4 regions of the Mesorhizobium sp. B2-1-3A genome follow, and region 1 is predicted to be linked to each of the others. Evidence: predicted binding sites of a transcription regulator. Region 1 holds the regulator's gene; each other region holds the start of a gene.
What was found. Region 1 encodes PhoB, which activates phosphate uptake and scavenging genes when phosphate is short. Its sites were predicted from a motif close to TGTCATNNANCTGTCAT; they were not measured.

Region 1 (7,369 bases):
CCTCGACGGCAAGACGCTGGCCCAGATCTATCTCGGCGCCATCACCACCTGGGACGACGCCGCGATCAAGGCGCTGAACCCCACCCTCACCCTGCCGTCGACCGCGATCGCCGTCGTGCATCGTTCGGACGGTTCGGGCACCACCTTCAACTTCACCGACTATCTGGTGAAGCTCTCGCCCGACTGGAAGGACAAGGTTGGTTCAGACACCGCCGTCGAGTGGCCGACGGGCGTCGGCGCCAAGGGCAGCGAAGGCGTTGCCAACACCGTCAAGCAGACCGACGGCGGCATCGGCTACGTCGAATACGCCTATGCCAAGCAGAACAACCTTTCCTACTCCAAGCTGGTGAACGCTGCCGGCAAGGTCGTTGAGCCGTCGCTCGAATCCTTCGGCGCCGCCGCTTCGAATGCCGACTTCAAGGCTGCCAAGAACTTCAACGTCATCATCACCAACGAGCCCGGCGACACCACCTGGCCGATCGCCGCCTCCACCTGGGTCCTGATCCACAAGGCTCCGGACGATGCCGCGACCACCGGCGAAGCCCTGAAGTTCTTTGCCTGGGCCTACAAGGACGGCAAGGAAACCGCCAAGGCGCTCGACTATGTCTCGATCCCCGACAGCGTCGTCGACCTGATCAAGGCGTCGTGGAAGGCCGACATCCAGGCCGACGGCAAGCCCGTCTACGCCGGCGAGTAACATCTTCCTAAGGAGCGCCGCGACCGTGGCGCTCCTTTTCCCTCAACCTGAAAGAGCCGAGCTTGACATGAGCGCTGTCCAGGAAGCCTTGCCAGCCGTCAGAGGTTCCCGCGATGCCACCGTTCGACGGTTCGCGCTGACCGACTCAATCTTCCACGCGACAACCCGCGCCGCCGCGATATTGGTGCTGGTGCTGCTTGGCGGCGTCGCGATCTCGCTATTTGCCGGTTCCTGGCAAGCCCTGTCGACTTTCGGCTTTTCCTTCCTGACCAGCGAAAGCTGGAACCCGGTGACGGAGAAGTTCGGTGCGCTGGCCCCGATCTACGGCACCATCATCACCTCGGCAATCGCCATCCTGATCGCCGTGCCGCTCGGCATCGGCATCGCTATCTTCCTCACCGAGCTTTGCCCGCGCCCGCTTCGGCGCCCGATCGGCATGGCGGTGGAATTGCTGGCCGGCATCCCTTCGATCATCTATGGTATCTGGGGCCTGTTCGTGCTGGCACCGTTCCTGCAGACGACCGTTCAGCCTTTCATCATCAGCGTGTTCCACGGTATTCCGGGCCTCAACAGCCTGTTCGCCGGCCCCCCTTATGGCATCGGCCTGCTCACCTCGGCGATGATCCTGGCCATCATGATCCTGCCTTTCATCACCTCGATCACCAAGGACGTGTTCGACACGGTGCCATCGGTGCTGAAGGAATCGGCCTATGGGATCGGCTGCACGACCTGGGAGGTCACGCGCCGGGTCGTCATCCCCTACACGCGCATCGGCATCATGGGCGGCGTCATGCTGGCTCTCGGCCGCGCGCTTGGTGAAACAATGGCGGTGACCTTCGTCATCGGCAACGCGCACCGCATCTCGACGTCGCTGTTCGCGCCGGCAACGACCATCTCGGCGACCATCGCCAACGAATTCACCGAAGCCGTCGGCGATCTCTACACCTCCTCGCTGGTCGCGCTCGGCCTGATCCTGTTCGTTATCACCTTCCTGATCCTTGCCATCGCACGCTACATGCTGATGCGCATCGATGCCCGCACGGGAGCCTGACCGATGTCGACAGCCACATCGCTTCACCAAAGCCGCAAGCGCAAGAATGGCGTGATGATGACGCTGTGCGTCATCGCCGCCGGCATCGGGCTCGCCTGGCTGGCGCTGATCCTCGGCGCACTGCTCTACAAGGGCCTGTCGGGGGTCTCGCTGTCGGTCTTCACGGAAATGACTCCGCCGCCCGGTGACGCCGGCGGCCTGCTCAACGCCATCTACGGCAGCATCGTGATGACCATCATCGGCATCATCGTCGGTACGCCGATCGGCGTGCTGGCCGGCACCTACATGGCTGAGTACGGACGCTTCTCGAAGCTCACCACCGTGGTGCGCTTCATCAACGACATCCTTCTGTCGGCGCCATCGATCATCATCGGTCTGTTCGTCTATGAGTTGATGGTGCGGCCGATGGGGCATTTCTCGGCCATCGCCGGGGCCGTCGCGCTGGCCATCCTGGTCATCCCGGTCGTCGTGCGCACCACCGAGGACATGCTCAATCTGGTGCCGAACGCGTTGCGCGAAGCCGGCACCGCGATCGGCGCGCCGCGCTGGGTGGTCATCCGTTCGGTTGCCTATCGCGCGGCGCTTTCCGGCATCGTCACCGGCATATTGCTGGCCATCGCCCGCATCTCCGGCGAGACCGCCCCCCTTCTTTTCACGGCGCTGAACAACCAGTTCTGGTCCAGCAATCTCAACGCGCCGATGGCCAGCCTGCCTGTCACCATCTTCCAGTTCGCTCTCAGTCCCTACGAGGAATGGCAGCAGCTGGCCTGGACCGGCGCACTCATAATCACATTGACGGTTCTCGCGCTCAGCATCTTTGCGCGCAGCCTGACCGGACGCAGAGAGGACAAATGAGCCAGATGTTGTCTCCAGACATGACGATCGCCGCCGAGGCGGCGGCCAAGGCCAAGATCGAGGTCAAGAACCTCAACTTCTACTACGGCCAATCGAAGGCGCTGAAGGATATCACGCTGTCGCTGCCCGAGCGCAGCGTCACCGCCTTCATCGGCCCTTCCGGTTGCGGAAAGTCGACACTGCTGCGCGTCTTCAACCGCATCTACGAGCTCTACCCCAAGCAGACCGCCGAGGGCCAGGTGCTGCTCGACGGCCAGAACGTTCTCGACCGCTCGCAGGACCTCAACCTTTTGCGCACCAAGATCGGCATGGTGTTCCAGAAGCCGACGCCGTTCCCGATGTCGATCTACGAGAACATCGCCTTCGGCGTCAGGCTCTATGAGAAGATCAGCAAGGCCGAGATGGACGGTCGTGTCGAGCAGGCGCTGAAGCGCGCCGCTTTGTGGACCGAGGTCAAGGACAAGCTCAATGCCAGCGGCCTCAGCCTGTCGGGCGGCCAGCAGCAGCGGCTGTGCATCGCCCGCACGGTGGCGGTGAAGCCGGAGGTCATCCTGCTCGACGAGCCGGCCTCCGCGCTTGATCCGCTGTCGACCGCCAAGATCGAGGAACTGATCGACGAGCTGCAGGCCGACTACACGATCGTCATCGTCACCCACAACATGCAGCAGGCGGCGCGCGTCTCGAAGCAGACCGCCTTCATGTATCTGGGCGAACTGGTCGAATTCGACCGCACCGAGAAGATCTTCACGTCGCCTCGCGAGAAGCGCACGCAAGACTACATCACCGGCCGCTTCGGCTGATCGCACGCATACGAGGACCAGGATCATGGCCGAACATACAGTCGCAGCCTTCGACGAGGATCTCGGACAGATCAGCAGGCTGATCAGCGACATGGGCGATCTCGCCGGCTCGATGGTCGGCGGCGCCACCAAGGCGCTGCTGAATTCCGACAACGCGCTGGCACAGCGCGTGGTCTCCGACGACGCCATCATGGATGCACGCCAGCGCGAACTCGACGATCGCGCCATCACGCTGATCGCCAAGCGCCAGCCGATGGCCGACGATCTGCGCCATGTCGTCGGGTCGATCCGCATGGCCGGCGACCTCGAACGCATTGGCGACCTTGCCAAGAACATTGCCAAGCGCGTCGGCACCGTCGGTCTCAACGCAACGCCGCGCGACCTGTCGCATTCCATCGACGCCATGGCGCAGCTGGTGCTGATCCAGGTGCAGGGCGTGATCGAGGAGTATGCGGCGCGCGACGCCGCCGCGCTTGCGAAGCTGCGCGCCGACGACGAACGCATCGACGTCAAGTACACCTCGGTGTTCCGCGAATTGCTGACCTACATGATGGAGGATCCGCGCAACATCACCGCTTGCACGCATCTGTTGTTCTGCGCCAAGAATCTCGAACGCATCGGCGACCATGTGACCAACATCGCCGAGAACGCGTACTATGTCCTGACCGGCACGCAACTGCCCGCCAACCGCCCCAAACAGGACGAGACGGCGATGTCGGCGCCGGCGGCTTGAGCGTTGGAGCGGTTCAGCGTTTCGCGGAAACGCCGAACCGCTCTATCTCTTTGTTTCACGCAATTCAGGATGGAAAACCGCTACACATTTTTTCCTGGGATTGCTTTAGAGGTGACCAGTCAATGATCGCACCACGCATCATGGTGGTGGAGGACGAGGAGCCGCTCGGCGTGCTCCTCCGCTACAATCTGGAATCGGAAGGTTATCAGGTCGAGGTGGTAACCCGCGGCGATGAAGCCGAAATCCGGCTGCAGGAGAACGTGCCCGATCTCCTGGTGCTCGACTGGATGGTACCGGCGGTGTCCGGCATCGAACTCTGTCGCCGGCTAAGAATGCGGCCCGAGACCGAACGGCTGCCGATCATCATGCTTACCGCGCGGGGTGAAGAAAGCGACCGTGTGCGTGGGCTCTCCACAGGGGCCGACGATTATCTGGTCAAGCCGTTCTCGACGCCGGAATTCATGGCCCGCGTCAAGGCGCTGCTGCGCCGCGCCAAGCCGGAAGTGCTGTCCAGCGTGCTCAAGGTCGGCGACATCGTGCTCGACCGTGAATCGCACCGGGTCTACCGCAAGAAGAGCGAGATCCGGCTCGGGCCGACCGAATTCCGCCTGCTCGAATTCATGATGCGCCATCCCGGCCGCGTCTTCTCGCGCAGCCAACTGCTCGACAATGTCTGGGGTGAGACGATCTATATCGACGAGCGCACCGTGGACGTGCATGTCGGCCGCCTGCGCAAGGCGGTCAACAATGGCCGCATGCCCGACGTCATCCGCACCATCCGTGGGGCAGGCTACGCGATCAGGGAAGATTAGAGCCTTGAGGCGGAAGCGTTGATAGGTTGACTGTGTCCACTCCCGGGTCACACGCATTGACAATTGGCTGAGACGCTCATGGCTTCGTTATCCTTGGGCGAGCAAGGAGCGCAGCGACGCGGCGCGAACCCCTGGGGCTGCTCTGCAGCCCAAGGATCCATGCCGCGACCTCAAAGCGTTGCCACGGCGCAAATCCTGCTCCGTTGCACTGCGTGGCATAGGTCACGGAATGGATCCCAGGGTCTCCGCGACGGAGCTTCGCTCCTGCTCCGCCCACGGATGACGACGGCCAATCTCCAAGTAAGCGAGGGTCTACCGCATCAACGACGAATGCCAGCTCAGGCAACGCTCTTCCCGGCACTGCCTCTTGCCTGCACGCCCGGCGCGAAGATTTCCTGATCGACGAAGGTCAGTGCGCGCATGGCGCAGCCCTCGCGGATCAGGGGCAACTCGTTCGGTTCGGTGTCGAACGAAATCGATTTCGAGTGCTGGCCGCCGGCGGTCTGGGCGATCGCCTCGCGCAATGCCGGCTCGATCAGGTCGAAGGCGGCGGCGCTGACGCCGACCATGGCCACGGGGGCGGGATCGATCAGCGCAAACAGGCTGCCGAGGCCATAACCTAGTGCTTCTCCGGCCTTGCGATAGGCTTCGCGCTCGGGCCCGGCGCGTTCCCGCGCTGTCGTCGCCAATGCCCGCATCTGCGCGTCGCTGACGTCGGCGACCGGTTCGGTGTCCTCGCCAAGCTGCCTGGCATTGCGCCAGATGGCGTAGTTGCCGGCATAGGCCTCGACGCAGCCGCGCCGCCCGCAGCGGCAGAGCGCGCCGCCTGGCCGATGGATCATGTGGCCGAACTCGCCGCCCGACGAATGGGTGCCGGTGAACAGCTCGCCCTTCAGCACCAGGCCCATGCCGATGCCGTGCGACAAAAGGATAGCGATGAAGTCGTCGCGGTAGCGTTCGGGGTCGCGCCAGCGCAGCGCCACCGCCATCATGTTGCAGTCGTTCTCCATGGTGGCCGGGATGCCGAACTCGGCTTCCAGTATGTCGGCGAAGGCGATGTCGGTCTGCGGCGTGATCGGCGACCACAGCATGGCCCTGGCCTCGGTGTCGGTGATGCCCTGGATCGCCAGTGCGATGCGGGCGACGCTGCGCACGTCGATATCGGGATCCTCGAGGCGGCGCCGTACAATGGCGACGCATTCACCGATCAGCGCCTCGCGCGACATGGTCAGCGTGTCCAGCCGGCGCTGTTCCTCCGATATCACCTGGCCGGCATAGTCGATGACGGCGACGGACAGGAAATTCAGCGACAGCACCACAGTCATGATGGCCGCGGCCTCCGGGTTGAGGCCGAGGCCGACCTGTGGCCTGCCGCGTTTGAGCGCACCGGCCTCGCTCGGCTTGCCCTCGACTAGGATGCCTTCGCCGATCAGGTCCGAAGAGATCGCCGATATGGTCGAATGGCTGAGGCCGGTGGTCGCGGCGATCTCGGTGCGCGACGGTTGGCCGGCCCGGCGCACGGCCGCAATCACCATGGCGCGGTTGCGCCGGCGCAGATCGTCGTGGCGGATTCCGACCGACATACTTTCCCACATCCTCCCCGTCGCCGCGGTTCTGACTGCCCCTCGAACACTGCCGGCGACTGGGGCAAATACTGGCAGAAGCGGCTGGCGCTGTCATTTATTTATTGCGAGGCTCGAAAAAAAGTCCACGACACCTCAAGATCCATCAGAATCGATGTTGACAGCGTTCCGACGATGGATCAGTATTTTTTTTGAGGCTCGAAAAAATAGAGCCTCTGTGCCGGCCTTCGGGTCAGTTTGGTCGCGCCATACGCGGCGCAGGGAGGATATCATGAAGAGATTCACGGCCGCCATCCTGGCGGGTGTCGCCATGTCGCTGACGCTTGCGTCGGTCGCGCAGGCGAAGGACAAGGTCATCGGTGTTTCGTGGTCGAACTTCCAGGAAGAGCGCTGGAAGACCGACGAGGCCGCCATGAAGAAGGCGATCGAGGCCGCCGGCGACAAGTACATTTCCGCCGATGCGCAGTCCAATCCCGGCAAGCAGCTTACCGATGTCGAAAGCCTGATCTCGCAGGGCGCCAACTCGCTCATCATCTTGGCGCAGGATGCCTCGGCGATCGGCCCGGCGGTGCAGAAGGCACTGGACGAAGGCATTCCGGTCGTCGGCTATGACCGCCTGATCGAGAACAAGGACGTCTTCTACCTGACCTTCGACAACAAGGAAGTCGGCCGCTTGCAGGCCGGCGCAGTGTTCAAGGTCAAGCCGGAAGGTAACTATGTCTTCATCAAGGGCTCGGGTGCCGATCCGAACGCCGATTTCCTGTTCTCGGGCTCGATGGAAGTGCTCAAGGCGGCCATCGACAGCGGCAAGATCAAGAATGTCGGCGAGGCTTATACG
Region 2 (7,369 bases), 380 kb from region 1:
GGCCTCAATCTCAACCTGCCGATCTACAAGCGCATCTCCAACAACCTGCTGATCTCCGGCGCGCAGGAAAAGACCCAGGCCGACCGCCAGATCGCCGATCTGCGCATCAAGACGCCGACACGCAATGCGCTGGCCTCCAGCCTGTCCGGCGGCAACCAGCAGAAGATCGTCATCGGCAAATGGCTGGCGCATGGCGCCAAGCTGTTCATCTTCGACGAGCCGACGGTCGGCGTCGATGTCGGCACCAAGGCCGAAATCTACCGCCTGTTCGGCGCGCTCCTGTCGAAGGGCGCCGGCATCATCCTGATCTCGTCCTATCTGCCGGAAGTCTATGAACTGGCCGACACGCTGCATGTGTTCCGCCGCGGCAAACTGGTGGCGACACATGGGTTCCGCACCGCCGATCACGAGGAAATTCTGACACAGGCGCTCGCCGAGAAACAAGAAAAGCTGGGAGGAAAGATATGAGCACCGAGGCGATTCCTGCCGAAAAACCCAAGCGCAATTACAACGCCCTGTTCGGGCTGACGCTGCTGGCGCTGCTGGTACTGCTCTGGGTCATCCTGTCGCTGTCGACATCGAGCTTCGCCTCGGCCAACAACATCTCGAACCTTCTGCGTCAGGGTTCGATGATCGCCATCCTGGCGGTCGGCCAGACCTTCGTCATCATAACCGGCGGCATCGATCTGTCCGTCGGTGCCGTGGTCGGTTTTGCCACCGTCATCGCCGCGATGCTGATCAATGCCGGCATACCGGTTTTCCTGGCCATCCTGATCACGCTGCTGGTCGGCGTCGCCATCGGCCTGTTCCATGGCTTCGGCATCGTCAAGATGGGGCTGCCGCCCTTCATCATCACGCTGGCGACGCTGACCTCACTGCGCGGCATCGGCCTTTTGATGACCAACGGCAATTCGATCTCCATCAACAACGATGCCTTCCAGGAATTCTCGCGCAACTCCTTCCTCGGCGTCCCCAATTTGTTCTGGATGGTGATCCTGGTCGGCATTCCGGCCTACATCTTCCTGCATCACAGCCGCTGGGGCCGCTATCTCTTCTCGGTCGGCTCCAACGCCGAGGCCTCGCGCCTGTCCGGCGTTAACGTCCAGCGCACCATCTACATGGCCTATACGCTGTCGGGCCTCTGCGCGGCCTTTGTCGGCGTGCTCTTGGCCTCGCGCATCGGCATCGGCAACCCGACCCAGGCCGAAGGCTGGGAGTTGCAGGCGATCGCGTCCTCGGTGATCGGCGGCACCTCGCTGTTCGGCGCGGTCGGCTCGGTGCACGGCCCGCTGCTCGGCGCCTTCATTCTCGCCACCATCAACAACGGCGCCAACCTGCTCAACGTCAACGCCTTCTGGCAGCGCATCATCACCGGCGCGCTGATCATCGTCATCGTGTATTTCGACGGTCTGCGCCGCCGCGGCGGTAAATAGCAACAAACCGAAAGCGATCGCCGGCCTGTCTGAAGCATTCCAGGAAAGTGTGAAACGGTTTTCCGCGCGGAATTGCGTCAATCGTTTCAGGCCGGCGATTTCATTGGAGACTGGATTGAAAACATGAAAGCCGTCGTCTGCCGCTCGCCCGGCGAACTCGTCCTGGAAGACCGTCCCCAGCCTGGCGCGCCGCCTGCCGGCTGGGCGCTGGTCGGGGTCAGCCATGTCGGCATCTGCGGCACCGACTACCACATCTTCGAGGGCAAGCACCCCTTCCTCGCCTACCCCCGCATCATGGGCCATGAGGTGTCGGGAACCATCGTCGAGACCGGCGAGGGCGTCGACCTTGCCATTGGCGAACCGGTCGTCATCAACCCCTATCTCTCCTGCGGCAAGTGCATCGCCTGCCGGCACGGCAAGCCGAATTGCTGTGTCAGGATCGAGGTGCTCGGCGTCCACCGCGACGGCGCCATGTGCGAACGCATTCTTGTCCCGGCGCAGAATCTCTATCCGGCCGATGGCCTGTCGCTGGCCGACGCCGCCGCCGTCGAATTCCTGGCCATCGGCGCGCATGCCGTGCGGCGCGCCCGCGCCGATCCCGGTGCCCGCACGCTGGTTATTGGCGCCGGCCCGATCGGGCTCGGCACCGCCATCTTCGCCCGCATCGCCGAGCTTGATGTGACCCTGCTCGACATGAGCAGCGAAAGGCTCGCCTTCGCCGCAACCGAACTCGGCTTCAAGACCCTCGATGGCTCGCGCGGCGCGGTGCCCGATCTGGTCAGGGAAGCGACATCAGGCGAAGGCTTCGACATGGTCTTCGACGCCACCGGCAACACCCAATCAGTGCAGTCGGCCTTCGCCCATGTCGCCCACGGCGGCACGCTGGTGCTGGTCAGCGTCGTCAAGGACGACATCGTCTTTTCCGACCCTGAATTTCACAAGCGTGAAATGACGCTGATCGGCAGCCGCAACGCTTTGCGCGCCGACTTCGATCATGTCGCTGCCTCGATCCGCAACGGTGCCGTGCCATTGGCCAAGCTCGTCACACACCGCACCACACTAGACGGCACGCCGCGCGACCTCGCCCGCTGGGCGCATGAGAAATCCGGCCTGATCAAGGCTGTGATCGAGGTGGTGTCGTAATACGGCAAGCGGTGAACCCGGCCCGAATTGAGGACGCGCAGTGCAGTCGACCCCCACTCCGTCTCGGCTTCGCCGAGCCACCTCTCCCCCGATCGACGGGGTAGAGGAAGGGCACTAACCTATTGCAGCCACCGCTACTCCAGCGATGCGCCCTTCCTTTCCCTCCGGAGGGGGGAAAGGTGGCGCTGCGAAGCAGCGACGGATTGGCGGAAGCCGATCCTCGAACGAGCAGCCGCCGACAGTTAGGCACGACCGGGCTGGTCACGGTCTCGTAAAAGGCCGGCATTCCCTACAGCGCCGACAGCTTCAACTCCACCCTCTCGGCCGGAAACCGCGATTCGGAGAACTGGATCGGCTGGCCGTCCGGCGTGACGTTGACGGCCACCGTGACCAGCACGATGGCGCCGGGCTGCAGGTCCAGGTCGGCAAGATCGGCGGCATCGGCATGGCGCGCTGACAGCACGGTCGATTGCCGGAGATAATCGTCTATCCCGAAACGAGCCAGAGAGGCCGTGACAGACCCGGTCTCGGCCATCGCCTTGTCGATCCCGGTGAAGCGTCTGGCATCGAACCAGCCGGCAGCACGCGACACAGGCCGTCCGTCGGCTTCACCGCGTGTCTCGAGCCTGATCACCTCGGCACCCCTGGCCAACCCAAGGCCCTCGGCGACACGCTGACTTGCGGGCTCGATCGATGAAGCGAGCAACACGATATGCCGTTCCGATGTCTGCCCTTGCAGGCCTGTTGAAAAGCGTGTGCGCGCGCCGATCGGATAGGACAGCCGTTTGCGCGACAAGACGAAGGTGCCGCGCCCCTGCTCGGCCCGCAGCACCCCTTCCTGCACGAGCGCCGATATGGCGCTGCGCACCGTGTGACGGTTGACGCCATAGCGCTCGGCGAGCGCCACCTCCGGCGGCAGCGCGGCATTCTCGGCGAAATCCCCGATGGCGATCGCCTGCAGGATCCTGTCGGCGATCTGGCGCCACAGCGAGACGCCGCTGCGCCGTTCGATACTGTCGGCTTCCTGTCGTCCGGTCATGAATTTGCCCCCGCCTTCCATCGGCTGTCATCCACGCGTCATGGACTCGCGTTAGGTAATATGTATAATTTGTATAGTTGTCTATATCAATAGACAAATTTGGCAAAGAGGAATTCTGCTGATGCGAGGACAGGAAGCCCGCGACCAGGCCGAACGCAAGGCCGCCATGGCGACTTTGGCGCAGTCGAGCGGCGACGACATCGTCCGGCTCTGGAACGAGGCTGGCCTGCCTTCGCAAGCCGAACTGCTGCGTGGTCCCGAGACCGGGCTCGTGACGCTGCGCGGTCGTATCGGCGGCGGCGGCGCGCCATTCAATGTCGGCGAGGCGACCGTCACCCGCGCCACCGTCCGTTTGCCGTCCGGTCAGGTCGGCCATTGCTACGCGCTTGGTCGCGACAAGCAGAAGGCAAAGCTGGCGGCAATAGCCGACGCGCTGTGGCAGGACCCTGCCAGCCGCGCCGAAGTCGAGACCAGGCTGATCGCGCCTCTGAGGTCGGCGCTTGCCGCCGCCAACGAAAAACGCCGCGCCGAGACGGCGGCAACGAAGGTGGATTTCTTCACCATGGTTCGCGGAGAAGACTGATGGATATCGCAGCACAATCGATCGAGGGCGGCTTCGCCGATCCGGTCTTCAACGCCCAGACCGTGTTCCGCGCAATCATGGACGCGATGGCACGGCCAGGCAGCGTACAGCCCTTGCCTGTCCTGGCCCGTCCGCCGGCGCCGCTCTCGGCAACGTCAGGCGCGGTGGCACTGGCGCTGTGCGACAACGACACGCCGCTATGGCTCGACCCGGCCCTGCACACCTCCTCCGCGATCGGCTCCTGGCTTGGTTTCCATACCGGCGCGCCGATGGCCAACACGCCGGCCGACGCGCATTTCGCGTTTATCGCAACACCGGCCGAGATGATGGCGCTCGACGGTTTTGCGCAAGGCACGCAGGATTACCCCGACAGATCGACCACGCTGATCCTCCAGGTCAGCGACCTCGTATCAGGTGCGCCGCTCTTGCTTGAAGGCCCCGGCATCGAAACCAGCGCCGTGATCGCGCCGGCGCAGATGCCGCGTCATTTCATCGAGCAGTGGAAGCAGAACAACAAGCGCTTTCCGCGCGGTGTCGACGTCATCCTCGCCACATCGCAAGGCATAGCCTGCCTTCCGCGCACGACACGTATCAAGACGATGGAGGCGTAAGATGTATGTCGCGGTAAAAGGCGGCGAGGCCGCAATCGCCAATGCCCACAGCCTTCTCGCCGACCGCCGGCGCGGCGACCGTTCGGTGCCCGCGCTGCGCCTCGACCAGATCGTCGAGCAGCTGTCGCTCGGCGTCGATCGGGTGATGAGCGAAGGCTCGCTCTATGACCGTGAACTGGCGGCACTCGCCATCGTCCAGGCGCGCGGCGACATGATCGAGGCGATCTTCCTGGTGCGCGCCTATCGCACCACGCTACCCCGCTTCGGCTATTCCAGACCGATCGACACCGGCGCCATGCGGGTCGAACGGCGTGTGTCGGCAACCTACAAGGACTTGCCCGGCGGCCAGTTGCTTGGCCCGACCTTCGACTACACCCACCGGCTGCTCGATCCCGAGCTTGCCGCCGGCGCCGATGTCGCCGAACCGTTGCAGCGCGAGACTGAAGTGCAGGCCATGCCGCGCGTCTCGGCGATCCTCGCCCGCGAGGGCCTGATCGAACCGGATGGCGAGATGCCGCAGGATCATGTCCCTGGCGACATCACCCGCGAGCCTCTGGAATTCCCGATGGCGCGCGACATCCGCCTGCAGGCCCTGTCGCGCGGTGACGAAGGTTTCTTGCTGGCGCTCGGCTATTCCACCCAGCGCGGCTACGCCCGCAACCATCCCTTCGTCGGCGAAATCCGCATCGGCGAGGTCGAGCTGGAACTCGACATTCCCGAACTGCCCTTCGCCGCCCCGCTCGGTACGGTGCGGGTCACCGAATGCCAGATGGTCAATCAGTTCAAGGGATCGGCCAAGGCACCGCCGCAATTCACCCGCGGCTACGGCCTCGTCTTCGGCCAGAGCGAGCGCAAGGCGATGGCCATGGCGCTGTGTGACCGAGCACTGCGTGCCTCCGAGCTCGGCGAGGACATTGTCGCCGCCGCCCAGGACGAGGAGTTCGTCATCTCGCACTCCGACAATGTCCAGGCGACCGGTTTCGTCGAGCATCTGAAGCTGCCGCACTATGTCGACTTCCAGGCCGAACTCGACCTCGTGCGCCGCATGCGCGCCGAGTACGAGGCCCGGGAGCACCCCACAAAGGTGGAAGAAAAGCGGGAGGCCGCGGAATGATCGAAGGCCTGTCCCACATGACCTTCATCGTCCGCGATCTCGACCGGATGAGCGCCATCCTCGAGGGCATCTTCGACGCGCGCGAGGTCTATGCCAGCGACGCCGAACAGTTCTCGCTGTCGCGCGAAAAATTCTTCCTGATCGGCGACATCTGGATCGCCATCATGCAAGGCGAGGCACTGCCGGAGCGCAGCTACAACCACATCGCCTTCAAGATCGACGACGCCGATTTCGACCGCTACGCCGAGCGCATCGCCAGGCTGGGCCTCGACATGCGCCCGCCGCGTCCGCGCGTCGAGGGTGAAGGCCGCTCGATCTATTTCTACGACGACGACAATCACATGTTCGAACTGCACACCGGCACGCTTGCGGACCGCCTGGAGCGCTATGCCAAGGGATTGGAGGCAGCATCATGACCGACATCGCCACCTACAACTTCGCCTATCTCGACGAGCAGACCAAGCGGATGATCCGCCGGGCGATCCTCAAGGGCATCGCCATCCCCGGCTATCAGGTGCCGTTCGCTTCGCGCGAAATGCCGATGCCCTATGGCTGGGGTACCGGCGGCGTCCAGGTCACCGCCTCGATCATCGGCCCAGATGATGTGCTGAAGGTCATCGACCAGGGTGCCGACGACACCACCAACGCGGTCTCGATCCGCGCCTTCTTCAAGAAGGTCGCCAATGTCGCGGTGACCGCCGATACCGCCAGCGCCACCATCATCCAGACCCGCCACCGCATCCCCGAGCATCCGCTGACCGCGGGCCAGGTGCTGGTCTACCAGGTGCCGATCCCCGAGCCGCTGCGCTTCCTCGAACCGCGCGAAACGGAAACGCGGAAAATGCATGCGCTGGAGGAGTACGGCCTCATGCATGTGAAGCTTTACGAGGACATCGCCAAGCACGGCCGCATCGCCACCACCTATGCCTATCCGGTGAAGGTCGAAGGCCGCTATGTGATGGACCCCTCGCCGACGCCGAAATTCGACAATCCCAAGATGCACCGCTCGCCTGCCCTGCAGCTGTTCGGCGCCGGCCGCGAAAAGCGCATCTACGCGGTGCCGCCCTTCACCGAGGTCGTCAGCCTCGACTTCGAGGATCACCCCTTCGAGGTGCAGACCTTCGACCAGCCCTGCGCACTGTGCGCCGCCGAGAATGTCTATCTCGACGAAGTCATCCTCGATGACCATGGCGGCCACATGTTCGTCTGCTCCGACACCGACCACTGCGAGAAGCGGCGAGCCGACGGCCATCGCGGCCACCTTGCCCCCGATGCCCATCATGCCTCGGAAAAAATGGAGCCGGCACAATGACCGACGAACCGTTGCTGCGCGTCTCCGCGCTCTCCAAATTCTACGGTTCGCGCGTCGGCTGCGACAACGTCTCCTTCGACCTGTGGCCCGGTGAAGTCCTGGCTGTCGTCGGCGAATCCGGCTCCGGCAAGACG
Region 3 (7,369 bases), on a different contig from region 1:
GATGCCGAAACAGGCATCGTCAAGGCGAGCGTGCTCAAGCCAATTGCAAAGCAGAATGTCGTGCCGGTTTTCATGGTTATCTCCAGTAAATTGCCATGGGCAAAGTAATACCCATCATATCATACGAATGTTACTTGAACATTTTATGTCATTTCCCGGCGTTTTTTGATTTATTCCTTTTGACGCCTCGTTTGATCCACGCCTTGTCGATCGAGCCGCGCAGCGAGCTCAACCGTTCGAGGCTGTCAAAGGCGGCTTCGCTAGCCCGCTTCGCCAGCCCGATGATCATCGCCTCGAGGAGAACGATCGTGCCGCCATGCATGGCCAGGTGATCGGCCTTGCCGCGCGGAATCGGCAGCGTCTCGGCCACCTTGCCCGAGACAAGCGGAGCCAGATTGTCGCTGATCAGCACGACCGGGACGTCGATCTGCATGGCTTGCTCGAGAACAACCTCGACCTCGCGGTAGAGCGGCGCATAGGCCATCATCAGCACCGCGTCCCCCTTGCCCAGCCACAGCAGCCGGTCGGCGAGCGCAATTCCCGATACCGACAGCGCGCTGGTCGGCAGCCCGATCCGGTTGAACTGCAAACTGGCATAATCGGCCATGGCGCCCGACGGACCGATGCCGAAGACATGGCGGCGATTGGCCCGCGCCAGGATGTCGATACTGCGCTCGAATGCGGCCGCCATTTCCGGGCGCTTGAGCACATCGAGCACGCTTTCATGAATGTCGATCACGTGCCGCAACGCTGCCGCGCCGTCGTCGCCGGTCTCCTGCAAGGTGCGCGCCAGTCGCTTGCCGGGTGACGGCGTGCCGGTGAGGTCCGACAGCAGCATCTGGCGAAGCGCCGAGAGGCTATCGAAACCAAGCGAGCGCGCCGTCCGGACCACGGTGGCGTCGCTGGCGCCGGCCTGCTCGGCGATCTCGGCCGCGGACCCCAGGAGCACAGCCTGCTTCTGGTCGACGAAGAACCGCGCCATGCGCTGCTCGGCGGGCGGCAGGCTATCGAGCGCCGCCTGGACGAGGGCGTCGACCGTCATTTTCTGCTCTTCGGGTGCATCATAAATCATGGTGGCTGGCTCGTTCGCTGCCTGTAGTGATTACAACGAACGCCACGATCCGAAATGTCTGTTACAGCGGTGTGACAGTGGTGGCCAGGCGCGGGCGGGCATGCGGCCTGCCAGCGGCGAACAGCAGCGATGCACCGGATACGTGGCCGTGCGCCATGATGCCGCGAAATCAAATCTGGAGATTGCTCACGCCAAGGCGGCTCGCGCCGAGCGACTTCAGTCGGCGTGCCTCAAGTCGTCTTTCTAGGCAAGTCGTGGTGCCGGAATCACGCTGGCGAGTTGAATCAGATCATGCCCGACATGTCGGAGAAGGCCATTGCCTTGCGCAGCAGCTCGGCGAAACGTTCGCCGGCAACCTCGCGTTGGCCGCTGTTGTCGATCGAGGTGACGCCGGGGCCGGACAGGGTGACGTTGGCGCTGCGCGCCAGGCGCGCCAGCACTTCGCCGCGCGACTCGCGGCCCCGCATTGCCAGCCGCTCGGCCAGCACATCAGGCGAGGCGGTGATCTCGACAATGGCCAGATTGGCATAGCGCTCGCGCAAGGTGGGGATGATCGCGCGCGACACATTGGCGACTGCGACATGGCCATTGGCGACCGACCAGTCGACATCGGCGGGCAGGCCATAGCGCAAGCCGTGTGCTTCCCACGAGATTGCAAAGGCGCCGTCGGCCTCGGCCTCGACAAAGGCCGCGTCGGCCAGCGTGTCGTGATCCTCGCTCGCGGCATCGCTCGGCCTGGTGATGACGCGGCGGACGAACTCCAGCCGGCTCTCGTCGGCAAAGAGCGCGCGGGCGTAGCCGATCACCGTGTCCTTGCCGGCGCCACTCGGCCCCACGACGGCGACAAAGACGCCGTGGCGGATCGGAAACGTCTCGGCGGACAGTTCACGTTCGATCAAGGCCGACACCATCATGCGACCCGGCGCCCCTGACGCCAGACGGTGCGCACGACCGGAACATGGTCGTCGACACGCACGCGCACCAGATCGGCGCGGCGGCCCTGTTCGATGATGCCGCGGTCGGTCAGGCCAACGGCTTCCGCCGGGTTCTTCGAAACCATGGCGACCGCCTGCGGCAGCGAAATGCCTTCCACCATGTCGCCGAGGAAGAAGGCCGACTGGATCAGGCTGAACGGAATATAGTCGGATGACAGGATGTCGAGCAGGCCGTCGCTGGCCAGCGTGCGCGCCGAGACATTGCCCGAATGCGAAGCGCCGCGCATGACGTTGGGCGCGCCCATCAGCACGCCCAGGCCCGCGGCCTTCGAAGCGCGCGCCGCTTCCTCGGTGGTCGGGAACTCGGCGACCCGCACGCCTTGCTCGATCGCCTCGTCGACATGGCTCGACGTGGCGTCGTCATGGCTGGCGAGCACGATGCCGCGCTCCTGGCAGGCAGCGGCGATCACCGCGCGGTTCGGCGCAGAATAGCGCGCCGATTCCGCCATCCGCTTCTCGCAGAACAATTTGAAGTCGCGGTCGGTCAGCTTCAGCTTGCGCTGGTAGTAATAGGCATAGGTTTCGAGATTGACGAACTGACGCTGGCCGGGCGCATGGTCCATCAGCGAGGCCAACTTGACCCGGTCGTCCTGATCGAAATTGGCGAAGGCCTGCAGGCAATCCGGCGCCGAAACCTCGCAACGCAGATGCAGGAAATGATCGGCGCGCAGACGATCCTGCGCTACGCTGTCCTCGATTGCATCGGCCAGCTTGCGGATATCGGCCAAGGTGAGATCGGCGTCCTCATCCATGCCGACACGCAAGGCGTCGAGCACGGTGGTGATGCCGGCCGTCGCCACCTGGGCGTCATGGGCAAGCACCGCGGCGATCGGGTTCCAGCGTACCTTCGGCCGTGGTGCGTAATGGCCCTCGAGATGGTCGGTGTGCAGTTCGACCAGCCCCGGAATGACATAGTCGCCGCTCATGTCCTCGCCGGTGCGGGCAGCACCGGCATCGATGCCGGCGATGAAGCCGTCGCGCAGCACCAGCGACCCTTCGACGATCTCGTCGGCAAGCACGATGCGGGCGTTGGAAAGAACGGTCTCGGCGGTCATTTCGGGCAGTCCTTGATCATATGGGGCAGGGCTTGTTCAGGCGATTTTTCTGGCCGGTCGGCGTCCCAGCGCGTGCTGGGAAAGCACCATGAACGGCGCCCCGGGTTCGGTCTCGACAAACAGCGTCAGCGCGTCCACCAGCACAGGTTGTTGCAGCACTTCGGCGAACAGGCTGTCGATTGCTAGGCGAAGACGAGGGCTTTCCTGTGGCCCGACCCGACCCGACAGCGTCATGTGGAAGCGAAAGGTCTCGAAGACATAGGGGTAACCCCACTGGCAGAGATTGCGGAACTCGGCCGGCTTCAGCGAATCGGGGCTGCGCCGCTCGATCTCGGCCTCCGTCAGTGGCGCGCGAAAGCGGTCGAAGTCGCGCACGACCTCGTCGGCGAAACGGTTGAGCGAAGGCAACGGGCCCTCGGGCACCAGCGCGAAGAAGCTGTCGATCTGACTGACGACGAGCCGCGGTATCGTAACCACCGGCGTCGCTTCGGCGAAATGGTCGAGCCCCGCGCGCAGCGAGGTCTCGCTCTCGTTGGCCGCAAGCCGGAAGGGGGCTTTCAGTGTCGCGTGGAAGCCATAGCGGCGAGCCGAAGCGGTGTGGAAGGCAACTTCCGCCGCCGCCAGGTCGGCCACGGCCTCGACCGGCCTTGTCGCCGCGCCGAACGGGTCGCGGCCCAGCCAATTCGCGGCGATCCGCGCCAGCGGTTCGTCCTGCCGGGGGGTGAAATAGATGGCATAACGCATGGGAAGTCCTCGTCAGATCCGTTGCCATAGGTGATTTCCATGACGGATTGACGAAGCTTTGAAGGGTTTTCGAAGGCAAATCGAGCCAGGCGGTCCTTAGCCGACGATTTTTTCAAGCTGGACCAATAACTTCAGCCGGCACCGCCGGAATGATCAGGCCTTCATCAACCATTCGTGCTCGGGGGCATTGTGGAATTTCCATGTCCGCTTCGGCCCGGCCATGACGTTGAGATAGTAGAGATCATAGCCATGGCAGGCGGCGCAGGGGTGATAACCCTTGGGCACCAGCACGACATCGCCATCCTCGATCGCCATGGCTTCGTCCAGCGCGCGATGGCCGTTCTTGTCGGCGTCGGTGTAGACGCGCTGGAAGGCAAAGCCCTGCGGCGGGTTGAGACGGTGATAGTAGGTTTCCTCGAGATAGGATTCATCAGGCAGATTGTCCTGGTCATGCTTGTGCGGCGGGTAGCTCGACGTGTGGCCGCCGGGCGTGATGACCTCGACCACCAGCAGCGAGTCCGCCGGCTTGCCTTCCGGCAGGATGTTGGTGACGTAACGGGTGTTGGTGCCCTTGCCGCGCACCTCCTGGCCGAGATCGTCGGGTCCGATCACCCGAACCGGCAGGCCGCCGCCAAGACCGGGCGCCGAGCACACCGCCAGTTCCAGTTCGGTATCGGCCGTTACCGACCAGTCCGATCCCTCGGGGATATAGACCGACCAAGGCTTGCCTTCGAAGGGCGACATGCGTTCCCCGAGCAGGCCAAGATCCTTGCCGCCGGCTTTCGCGGTGCCCTTGCCAGTGACGAACACCAGGCAGACCTCGCGATCGTCCGTCTTTCCCGAGGCGCTTTCGCCAGGCCGCAGCCGATGCAGGTCGAAACCGACATAGGTCCAGCCGGCGCTTTTCGGCGTGACGTGGGCGACGCGGCCATGGCTCTTGTCGGCCTTCACGAGCAGCTTCGACATTTTTGTCTCTCCTATTCCACTGGCTTGAGGGGCTCCGTGAAGCCAAGCCGTCTGTTTGAAAGCGCCATCGCAAATCTTTGGTCGGCGCGCTTCCATCTTCGTCATCCTAGGGTCTGCGCTGCGTCGCTGCGCTCCTTGCTCCGTCCTAGGATGACGAAGGTGGAAGCGCCGCAAGCTAATCGCCAACGCACGCGATCAGTTACTCCTTCGGTTCGGCCTCGGCCGTCGCCTTGCTCTCATCAACCGGCTTGTACAGATAAAAAAACTGCCAGACGCCATAGCCGGCGAAGCCGAGCGCAATGACGCCCCAGAACGGCGTGCCGGTGGCGAACTCGATGATCGACCAGATGACGCAGACCGCGACGACGGCGACACGCCGCCACAAGGGCCGGAAGAACGGGTGCTCGGAATCTTTCATCGGGCCAATCTACAGCAACCTGCCTCGCCGTGAACCCACCGTGTCAGGCATTCGGAAAACCCTGGGTTTCGACCGTGTAACCGGCTGATGTCATCACCCGCATCAGCTCCTTGTGGCCGACCTGCGCCATCTTGAGCGGCGGGTTCTTCTTCGGGTCCTGCTCGGCCTCGACCACGAACCAGCCTTCATAGCCATGGTCGGCGAAGCGCTGCACGATGGCGCCGAAATCGAGCGAGCCATCGCCCGGCACGGTGAAGGCGCCGAGCGCCACCGCGTCCAGGAAGGACTGTTTCGTGCGGTCGAGCTTGTCGATCACGTCCATGCGCACATCCTTCACATGGACATGGCTGATGCGCTTGTGGTGGTTGTCGATGGCGCGCAGCACGTCGCCGCCGGCAAAGGCCAGGTGCCCGGCATCGAGCAGCAGCGGAATCCCCGCCCCGGAATGGCGCATGAAGGCATCGAGTTCCGGCTCGGTCTCGACCACCGCCGCCATGTGGTGGTGGTAGGAAAGCGGCATGCCTTGCTCGGCGCACCATTCACCGAATTCGGTCAGGCGCCTTCCATAGGCCTTCATTTCGTCACTGGTGAGCTTCGGCTTGGTGGCGAGCGGCTTCGAGCGGTCGCCCTGGATCGAGCGGCCGACCTCGCCATAGACGATGCAGGGCGCATTGACCGCCTTGAACAGGTCGATCATCGGCTGGATGCGGTCCTTGTTCTTGCCCATCTCCTCATCGACCAGCGTTCCGGAAAACCAGCCGCCGCACAGCGTCACGTCGGCCGCTTTCAGGATCGGCAGCATGACGGCGGGGTCGTTGGGAAAACGCCGGCCCATTTCCATGCCGGTGAAGCCGGCCGAACGCGACTGGCGCAGGCACTCCTCCAGCGACACGTCATCGCTCAGTTCCGCAAGATCGTCGTTCCACCACGCGATGGGGGACATGCCCAGTTTGGCTTTCAAGTCGTCACTCCAGATTAGAACAGTTCATTCTTTGGCCGCTGGCGCCGCCCCTCATCCGCCTGCCGGCACCTTTTCCCGTATAGGGACGGGGAGAAGGGAGCTCGCATCAATCGCCGACGCTCTGCATCTGGCGCTTCTCGTCATAGGCCTTGCGCGCCGCGTTGACCTGTGGTCGCGCCGAGACTTCCGGCACCGCCACGTCCCACCAGTGGCCGCCGGCATCGGTGGAAACCAGCGGATCGGTGTCGATGACCACAACGGTGGTGCGGTCGTTCTTCCTGGCCTTCTGCAGCGCGTTTTCGAGCCCGGCGATCGAGGGTACTTTCTCTGATATCGCGCCCAGGCTCGCCGCATGGGCGGCGAAGTCCACATCGGGCAGGATCTCGTGGCGCGCGTCCTTCAGGAGATTGTTGAAGTTGGCGCCGCCGGTCGCCATCTGCAGCCGGTTGATGCAGCCATAGCCACGGTTGTCGAGCAGCACGATGGTGAGCTTCAAACCAAGCATCACCGAGGTTGCGATCTCGGAATTCATCATCAGGTAGGAGCCGTCGCCGATCATGACGACGACCTCCTGGTCGGGCTTGGCCATCTTGGCGCCGAGCCCGCCGGCGATCTCGTAACCCATGGTGGAGAATCCGTATTCGCCATGGTACGAGCCGGGCGCGCCCGCCTGCCAGAGCTTATGCAGTTCGCCCGGCAGGCCGCCCGATGCATTCAGCAGCATCACGCCCGAGCCCATGGCCCGCTGCACGGCACCGATCACCTGCGCGTCGGACGGGAAAGCGGCGTTGGTCGACGCCGTCACCTTGGCCGCGTCGGCCTGCCAGGCCTTCTTGCCGGTGGCTGCATTGTCAGTCCAGGCGGCAGGCACTTTCCAGCCCTTCAGAGCGGCACCGAGTTCAGCGAGCCCTTCGGCCGCATCGGCGACCAGCGGCAGCGCCCGGTGCTTGCCGGCATCGAAAGGTTGGACGTTGAGCCCGATGATGGTCTTGCCGGAATTCTTGAACAGCGCCCATGAGCCGGTGGTGAAATCCTGCAGCCGCGTGCCGATGGCGAGCACCACGTCGGCCTCTTCCGCCAGCCGGTTGGCCGCCGAAGTGCCGGTGACGCCGACTGCCCCCATGTTGAGCGGATGATCGTCCGGCAGCGAGGATTTGC
Region 4 (7,369 bases), on a different contig from region 1:
CGGCGCCCTCGCCCATGACGAAGCCGTCCCGGTCACGGTCATAGGGACGCGAGGCCGTCTGCGGCGTGTCATTGCGCTCGGTCGACAGCGCCCGACAGGCGGCGAAGCCCGCGATCGACAGCCGCGTCACCGGCGCTTCGGCGCCACCGGCGACCATCACGTCGGCATCACCCCACATGATCAGCCGGGCAGCATCGCCAATGGCGTGCGCGCCGGTCGAACAGGCAGTGACGACGGCATGGTTCGGGCCTTTCAGCCCGTGCCGGATCGAAACCTGGCCAGAGACAAGATTGATGATCTGGCCAGGAATGAAGAAGGGGCTGATGCGGCGCGGACCGCGCTCCTTGAGGATTATCGCGTTCTCGGCGATGCCCTCGATGCCGCCAATGCCGGACCCGATGAGCACGCCGGTGGCGCACTGCTCCTCATGCGTCTTGGGCTCCCAGCCGGAATCCTTCAGCGCCTCGTCGGCGGCGGCAATCCCGTACAGGATGAAGTCGCCGATCTTGCGCAATTCCTTAGGCTCGAGCACGGCCTCTGGATTGAAGGTAGCATTGCTGCCGTCACCACGCGGAATGACGTGGGCGACCTTGCAGGCAAGATCCTCCACCTCGAACTCGGTGATGCGCTTGGCGGCGCTGCGGCCGGTCAGAAGTTCCTTCCAGCTGTGCTCAAAGCCCATGCCGAACGGCGACAACAACCCAAGGCCCGTGACGACGACACGCCTCATCGCAGGTCCTCCCCGGTGATGACTGCGGAAAGCGTCAGGCCGAAGCCTTGTCGATGTACTTCACGGCATCGCCGACGGTCAGGATGGTCTCGGCCGCGTCGTCGGGAATCTCGACGCCAAACTCTTCTTCGAACGCCATGACGAGTTCGACCGTATCGAGGCTGTCAGCGCCCAGATCATCGATGAAGCTCGCCTGCTCCGTCACTTTGTCGGCATCGACGCCAAGGTGCTCGATGACGATCTTCTTGACGCGCTCTGCGGTGTCACTCATTTGGGCATCCTCGTCTTTTGTTTGTCTGTCTTCGTTAGCGGGCAGAATGCCGCTAATCAAGCTGAAAGATGGTCCTGCCGGAAACGCAACGGCTACGGACCGGTTTTTGCCCGAACCGCCGGGTTGCGGGCCGCATTACACGAAAAATGGCCGAGGTCCAAGGTGAAATGGTCTCTTTTCACAACCCCGCCATGTCTGGTCAAATCATGGCCATGCCACCGTTGACATGGATGGTCTGCCCGGTGACGTAGGCGGCTTCGTTGGAGGCGAGGTAGGCGACGGCGGACGCCACTTCAACACTCGATCCCATGCGGCGCGTCGGGATCGCCGCCATGATCGCCTCTTTCTGCTTGTCGTTGAGCTTGTCGGTCATCGCCGATTCGATGAAGCCCGGGGCAACGCAGTTGACGGTGATGTTGCGGGTGGCGATCTCCTGCGCCAGCGACTTGGAGAAGCCGATCATGCCGGCCTTGGAGGCGCAGTAGTTGGTTTGGCCGGGATTGCCCGTGACACCAACCACCGAGGTGATGTTGATGATGCGGCCATGGCGGCGGCGCATCATCGGATGGGTGAGTTCGCGCGTCAGCCGGAAAACGGCGGTCAGATTGACTTCGATCACGCTATCCCAATCGGCGTCCGACATGCGCACGAACAGCCCGTCCTTGGTAATGCCGGCATTGTTGACCAGGATGTCGACGCCTTCGAGATCGGCCTCCGCCTTCTGGCCAAGCGCCTTGACCTCGTCGCGATTCGCCAGATTGGCCGGAAACAGCTTTACCCGGTCGCCGAGTTCGGCGGCCAGTGTCTCGAGTTTCTCGATGCGGGTGCCATGCAGGCCGACAATGGCGCCTTGCGCATGCAGCACGCGGGCGATCGCCTCGCCGATGCCTCCCGATGCGCCGGTGACGAGCGCCTTGCGGCCGGTCAGTTCGAACATTTTTGTCTCCTGATCTGAGAAAACACCCTTCACACGGAAGGGGTCAAATCGCCAGTGTATTATGCAAATGCGGCCAGTGCCGCCTCAACATCGGCCGACGTGCCGACAGCCGATGTAGCGATATCGCGGTTGATGCGCCGTGCCAGGCCCGACAGCACCTTGCCGGCGCCGATCTCGTAAAGCGTCGCGACGCCGTTGGCACCGAACCATTCCACCGTTTCGCGCCAGCGCACGCGGCCGGTTATCTGCTCGACCAGGCGCCGGGCGATCTCATCCGGATCGCTGGTCGGGGTCACGGTGACGTTGGACACCACGGGGACCGCCGGCGCGTTCTTCGCCACCCCGGCGAGCGCGTCGCGCATGACGTTCGCCGCCGGCGCCATCAACGCGGAATGAAAGGGCGCCGAGACCTGCAGCATCAGCGCCCGCTTGGCGCCCTTTTCGGTGCACAGTTTCGCCGCCAGCTCGACCGCGGCCTTGGCGCCGGAGATGACCAGTTGGCCGCCACCATTGTCGTTGGCGATCTGACAGACCTTGCCGGCCCCTTGCACGGCCTCGGCGCAAGCGGCTTCGACATCCGCCTGCTCCAGTCCGATGATCGCCGCCATGGCGCCCTCGCCGGCCGGCACCGCCGCCTGCATGGCGTTGCCGCGAATGCGCAGCAGGCGGGCGGCATCGGCGACGGAAACAAAGCCGGCGGCGGCAAGGGCCGAATATTCGCCCAGCGAATGGCCGGCGACATAGGCGACCTTGTCCTTCAGCGAGAAACCGCGCGCTTCCAGCGCCCTCACGGCAGCCAGCGAAACCGCCATCAGTGCCGGCTGTGCATTGGCGGTCAGCGTCAACGTCTCTTCCGGACCTTCCCAGATCAGCTTCGACAGGTTTTCGCCAAGCGCGTCGTCGACTTCCTGGAATATCCTGCGCGCCTCCGGAAAGGCATCGGCAAGATCCTTGCCCATTCCGACAGCCTGGCTGCCTTGTCCCGGAAAGGTGAATGCGACGGCCATGCTAGGGCTCCCGAAGACTGGTTGTGCTTGCCTGATAATACGAATTTTTCCTGCCTGTGGCGCAAGGCAGCCCGCCAAGTCAAGCCCGGCTGGACCCGTGCCCAAATCCGAACCATGCGCCGAGTGCCTGTTCCGAAAGGGCTTTTTGGCGATCACACCTGATGAAAACCGCTCACGAATCGTTTGCTGGCTCTTCTTATTTCCGCCACAGGCGCTAGCTTTGCGTGACAATTATATGACAATCGCGTGACTTGGGTTGTCGCTGGGTGGGAAGTTAAAGTGGCAAAGAGTTCGAAACGCGCCGGTAAAGCCGCGCCTCAGTTCCTGGAAGACGATCCGTCCACCGGCTATCTGCCGGGCCGGACATGGCCGGTCGTCCGTTACGGATTGATCAGCCTGGCGATCTCAACCATCCTGGTGTTCGCCATCGAATTGATCGTGCGCGGTGACTTTGCCGGCACCGTCTCCTTCTTCCTGCAGCCGCTCAAGCCGGGATGGACGACCATCGTCGTGTTCGCGCTGATCCTGATCGGCCTCGACGCCGTGTTCGGCCGCAGCCACCAGAGCCTGATGATCGTCGCGCCATTGACGCTCTCGCTGGCCTTTGTCGGCCACCAGAAATCGCACTATCTCGGCGATCCGCTCTACCCGACGGATTTCCTCTACGCCCGCCAGATCTTCGCCCTGTTGCCGCTCCTGGTGCGTGAACGGCCGATGACCGCGCTCGCCATAGTCGTCGGCATCGTCGCCGGCCTGTCGCTGCTCGTCTATGGCTGGCGGCTGTGGCGCCGCAAGGTTCCCGCGCTCAGCCACAAGGGTCGCCTTGCCCGGCTGACGCTGGCGGTGCCGCTGCTCGCCTTCTTCGTCTCGATCATGGACTACGCCACTTTCTCATGGACCAGGGATCGGCTGCAGATCATCCCGATCATGTGGGACCAGAAGGAAAACTACGCCTCCAACGGCTTTGCGTTGGCCTTCGCGCTCAACGTGCCGATGGCCCATGTCTCGGCACCCCCGGGCTATACGGAAAAGGCGATCGCGGCGATCGACCGGCCGCAGATAACGGCCTCGGTGCCCGATGAAAAGCCAGACATCATTATCGTCATGAGCGAATCCTTCTGGGATCCGACCAAGCTGCCCGGCGTCACCATCACACCGGATCCCATTCCCACCGTGCGGGCATTGCGTTCCGGTTCGATGTTCTCGCCTGAATTCGGCGGCATGACCGCAAACATCGAATTCGAGGCGCTGACCGGCTTTTCCAACGCTTTCCTGCCGGCCGGCAGCATCCCTTACCAACAATATGTGCGCACGCCGACACCATCGATGGCGACCTTCCTGAAGAGCGAGGGCTACAGGGCGCGCGCTATCCATCCGGGCACCAACTGGTTCTGGAACCGTGGCGCGGTGTACGCCGATTTCGGTTTCAACGATTTCAAGTCGGAAGAGACGCTGCCCCCCATGGAAAAGCGCGGACCGCTGGCTTCGGATGCGGCGATGACGGATGAGATCATCCGGGAAGCCGACGCCAGTGACGATCCGGTGTTCTTCTTCGCGGTCAGCCTGCAGAACCATGGCCCCTATGAACCGAACCGCTACTACAACCCGACCCACGCCGTGCAGGCGCCGATCAGCCAGTGGGCGCGCGATTCGCTGCTGAGCTACGCGGAGGGTTCAGCCGACGCGGACCACGGCCTTGAACGGCTGATCGAATGGGCCAAGAAGCGCGACCGGCCGACGATTGTCGCCTTCTTCGGCGACCATCTGCCGCCGCTGGGGCCGGTCTATGTCGAGACCGGCTTCCTGAAGGACAACGTCGCGCCACGCAAGGAGCCTACACCGCAAGCCGCCCTTGAGCATCACGAGACACCGCTGATCATCTGGTCGAACCGTTCCGGCCCGGTCGCGGACCTCGGCACGGTCAGCCCAGCATTCCTGCCCTATCATATCCTCACCGCGGCCGGCATCAGCCATCCCTATTACACGGGCTTCCTGGGCGAGATGCGCGAGCGCTACCGCGTCGTCGACCGTAACCTGCTGCTGACCCCGGCCGGCGAGGCCACGCCCGATTGGTCACGTCAAAAGGAGATCGACCCGGCAATCCGCGATTTCCGGCTCATCCAGTACGACATGATGTTCGGCAAGCGCCATGCCGCACCCGACTTCTTCCCCGAGACGGTCGACAAGGTCGTCGCCCATACGAGTTGAAGGTTCCGATCCTTCAGATGCGGCAGCCCTCTCGATATCGAGCACTCAGTTCGTGAGTTGCAGCTTCGAGAACTTGTTGGCGATTTGCTGAAAGACGTTCGGCAGTTTGGCCGGGTCGTTGACGGCATAGTAGTCGCTCGGGTTGGAAGCACAGGCGCTGTAGAGCGTGCGGTTGGCGGCGGTGTCGGACTGCAGCACCATCGTGTAGATCTGCACACCCTCGTTCTTCAATTGCGTGCACACGCTCTTGGTCCAACCGTCGACATTGCGGGCCGCCGTCGTCTGATTGTCCGACCCGAAGCGGCCACCCGCCAGGTATCCATAGGACGTGTAGTCGGACTTGGTCGGCTGATTGCTGGCGCCATAGACGACGTTCTCGCCATCGGTAAGCAGCATGACAATCTTGCTCACGCCCGGCGTCTTGAACGGCACCCCATCGGTATAGGGCGCGCCTGGCGAAAGCACCCGCATGCCCCACGACAGGCCCTCCGAGACATTGGTGCCGGAACCGTTCCACTCCGTCATCTGGCTCGCGGCCTTGCGCAATTTGTCGAAGTCGTCGGTCAAGGGAACGACGGGGGTCGGGCAGGAGCGATTCGGCCCAACGGTGATGGCGGTGCCGGTCTCGGTGACGAGCTTGTTCGTCGAGGCGACATATTTGGCGATCTTTTCCAGATCAGCGCCCAACAACGCGTCGATTACACCTCCGAGCAGGCCGCTGAGGTCGATACCCAGCACATTGATGCCGGACTGCTTGAGTTTGTTCTTGTCTATGGTGTCGTCGAGGTACGAATTGTTGTAGCCGGTCGCGGAGTTGCCATAGGAGCCGGACGGCTTGGTGGCAGATGATGGATCGTCGGGAGCGAAATAGGGCACGAACAGCGTGTCGGGCTTGTTCGGATCCGGTGGCGTATCGGAAATGTTGTAGGTGCCGGGGCGAGCCTCGACGCAGCCTTTCCACCCGGTGTCTTTCCATCCGCCCTTCAGCCCCAGTTGCTTGAACAGCGCCATGTGGGTCGGCCGCTTGCCGTCGATGGCGGGGAAATTGATGCCATTGGTCGAGGACTTCCCGTCCATGTCGATCCAGGACGGATCGAACCCATCGCCATTGACGTTGACCGCCGTGACAAAGGGAACCAGCGAGGCACGCACCTGGCGCGTCGGCGATTTTGTCGCCTCAAGCGTGTCCAGCAGGGACTTCGTTGCCGTCCTCAATGCCGTCATGCGGGCACCGGCCATCGAGCCGGTATTGTCCAGCACCAGCACGACTTCGAGCTGATTGTTCGATTCGACAGCCGAGGCATCGACGACGATGTGCCTGTTCTGGCCGAACAGGAAGGCGAAGTTCAAATTGACGTCCGCGGAGGCAACCGCCTTTGTCTTGATGAAGTTGACGCCCCTGTCGACGGTCAGCGTCGCCTGCGCGTTGGCGAGTTCGCCATGCCCGACGATGTTGGCCTGAAAATAGCGATCGAAGGCGTCCGTGCGGGTAATATCCAGATCGCCGAGATGAGAGGAGGCGAGATTTGCGGCGTCGAGCGCATTCTGCAGGTTGCTCTTGGCCCGCATGATGGTCGACACATCAACCGCGAAGGCGACGGCCGACAGGATGGCCGGCAGACCGAGCCCCATCAGAAGCGCGAAATTGCCGCTCTTCGAGCGCCAGAATCTGTTGAGAAGCATCCTTACCCCCGGAAATGCCCACCGCTTGGTCTGCGCGGATTGCCCGGGCTTTTGCGCCTTCCATGATGAATCGACCGTTGACGGCGGGGCTCAACCCTGTGCAACCTGACATTGTGGTTAAAGGCTGGTTGCGAGAAAATCGCCAGGCGGTACCGACGCGGCTGCTTCCTTTCCAGCGCCCTGCGACATCGGGAACGCCGCTTGCCCTTGCCTTCTCGGTGGATTGCTGTATAGACGCCGCCAATCTGCCGGTCCCAGCTGGGGGCTGAACGGAGGGCCGGAGGTTTTATCAAAAGCCTTCGTGTGAAGCCAGAAGTGCTTCCGCCTCCCGTGTCTCCGCTCTCGACCGTCTCGTCATGCTCCTTTCTTCTCCGTGCCTTCCTGGGCTCGGGTCAGAGAAGTTGCAGAGGCTTTTGCCGCCGGGAACCGGGAGAGAAACGAAGAAAGGCACTGAACCATAATGGCTCTTTACGAACATGTGTTTCTTGCCCGGCAGGACCTCTCGCAGCAGCAGGTCGATGCGCTTGTCGAAC

Region 2: phnF (phosphonate metabolism transcriptional regulator PhnF) is a predicted target of PhoB. The motif match lies at 3,641-3,657, and genes of this name have one in related genera.
Region 3: FJ977_RS08640 (DUF1045 domain-containing protein) is a predicted target of PhoB. The motif match lies at 3,906-3,922, and genes of this name have one in related genera.
Region 4: FJ977_RS03015 (LTA synthase family protein) is a predicted target of PhoB. The motif match lies at 3,170-3,186, and genes of this name have one in related genera.

What each region holds. Positions count from the first base shown of each region.
Region 1 is NZ_VFWK01000003.1:881,824-889,192, reverse strand. It holds gene pstS (phosphate ABC transporter substrate-binding protein PstS) at 1-697, shown strand, start outside; gene pstC (phosphate ABC transporter permease subunit PstC) at 765-1,748, shown strand; gene pstA (phosphate ABC transporter permease PstA) at 1,752-2,603, shown strand; gene pstB (phosphate ABC transporter ATP-binding protein PstB) at 2,600-3,403, shown strand; gene phoU (phosphate signaling complex protein PhoU) at 3,429-4,136, shown strand; gene phoB (phosphate regulon transcriptional regulator PhoB) at 4,259-4,948, shown strand; gene FJ977_RS15565 (ROK family transcriptional regulator) at 5,287-6,531, opposite strand; gene xylF (D-xylose ABC transporter substrate-binding protein) at 6,803-7,369, shown strand, end outside.
Region 2 is NZ_VFWK01000003.1:499,300-506,668, forward strand. It holds gene FJ977_RS13700 (sugar ABC transporter ATP-binding protein) at 1-468, shown strand, start outside; gene FJ977_RS13705 (ABC transporter permease) at 465-1,433, shown strand; gene FJ977_RS13710 (zinc-binding alcohol dehydrogenase family protein) at 1,557-2,576, shown strand; gene phnF (phosphonate metabolism transcriptional regulator PhnF) at 2,866-3,615, opposite strand; gene phnG (phosphonate C-P lyase system protein PhnG) at 3,737-4,198, shown strand; gene phnH (phosphonate C-P lyase system protein PhnH) at 4,198-4,809, shown strand; gene FJ977_RS13730 (carbon-phosphorus lyase complex subunit PhnI) at 4,811-5,923, shown strand; gene fosX (FosX/FosE/FosI family fosfomycin resistance hydrolase) at 5,920-6,339, shown strand; gene FJ977_RS13740 (alpha-D-ribose 1-methylphosphonate 5-phosphate C-P-lyase PhnJ) at 6,336-7,235, shown strand; gene phnK (phosphonate C-P lyase system protein PhnK) at 7,232-7,369, shown strand, end outside.
Region 3 is NZ_VFWK01000002.1:433,401-440,769, reverse strand. It holds gene FJ977_RS08660 (extracellular solute-binding protein) at 1-74, opposite strand, end outside; gene FJ977_RS08655 (MurR/RpiR family transcriptional regulator) at 149-1,042, opposite strand; gene phnN (phosphonate metabolism protein/1,5-bisphosphokinase (PRPP-forming) PhnN) at 1,357-1,986, opposite strand; gene FJ977_RS08645 (alpha-D-ribose 1-methylphosphonate 5-triphosphate diphosphatase) at 1,983-3,122, opposite strand; gene FJ977_RS08640 (DUF1045 domain-containing protein) at 3,159-3,866, opposite strand; gene iolB (5-deoxy-glucuronate isomerase) at 4,020-4,832, opposite strand; gene FJ977_RS08630 (DUF3329 domain-containing protein) at 5,032-5,250, opposite strand; gene iolE (myo-inosose-2 dehydratase) at 5,294-6,211, opposite strand; gene iolD (3D-(3,5/4)-trihydroxycyclohexane-1,2-dione acylhydrolase (decyclizing)) at 6,318-7,369, opposite strand, start outside.
Region 4 is NZ_VFWK01000001.1:588,153-595,521, forward strand. It holds gene fabF (beta-ketoacyl-ACP synthase II) at 1-730, opposite strand, end outside; gene FJ977_RS03000 (acyl carrier protein) at 765-1,001, opposite strand; gene fabG (3-oxoacyl-[acyl-carrier-protein] reductase) at 1,201-1,938, opposite strand; gene fabD (ACP S-malonyltransferase) at 1,998-2,945, opposite strand; gene FJ977_RS03015 (LTA synthase family protein) at 3,192-5,153, shown strand; gene FJ977_RS03020 (pilus assembly protein) at 5,199-6,836, opposite strand; gene rpsF (30S ribosomal protein S6) at 7,297-7,369, shown strand, end outside.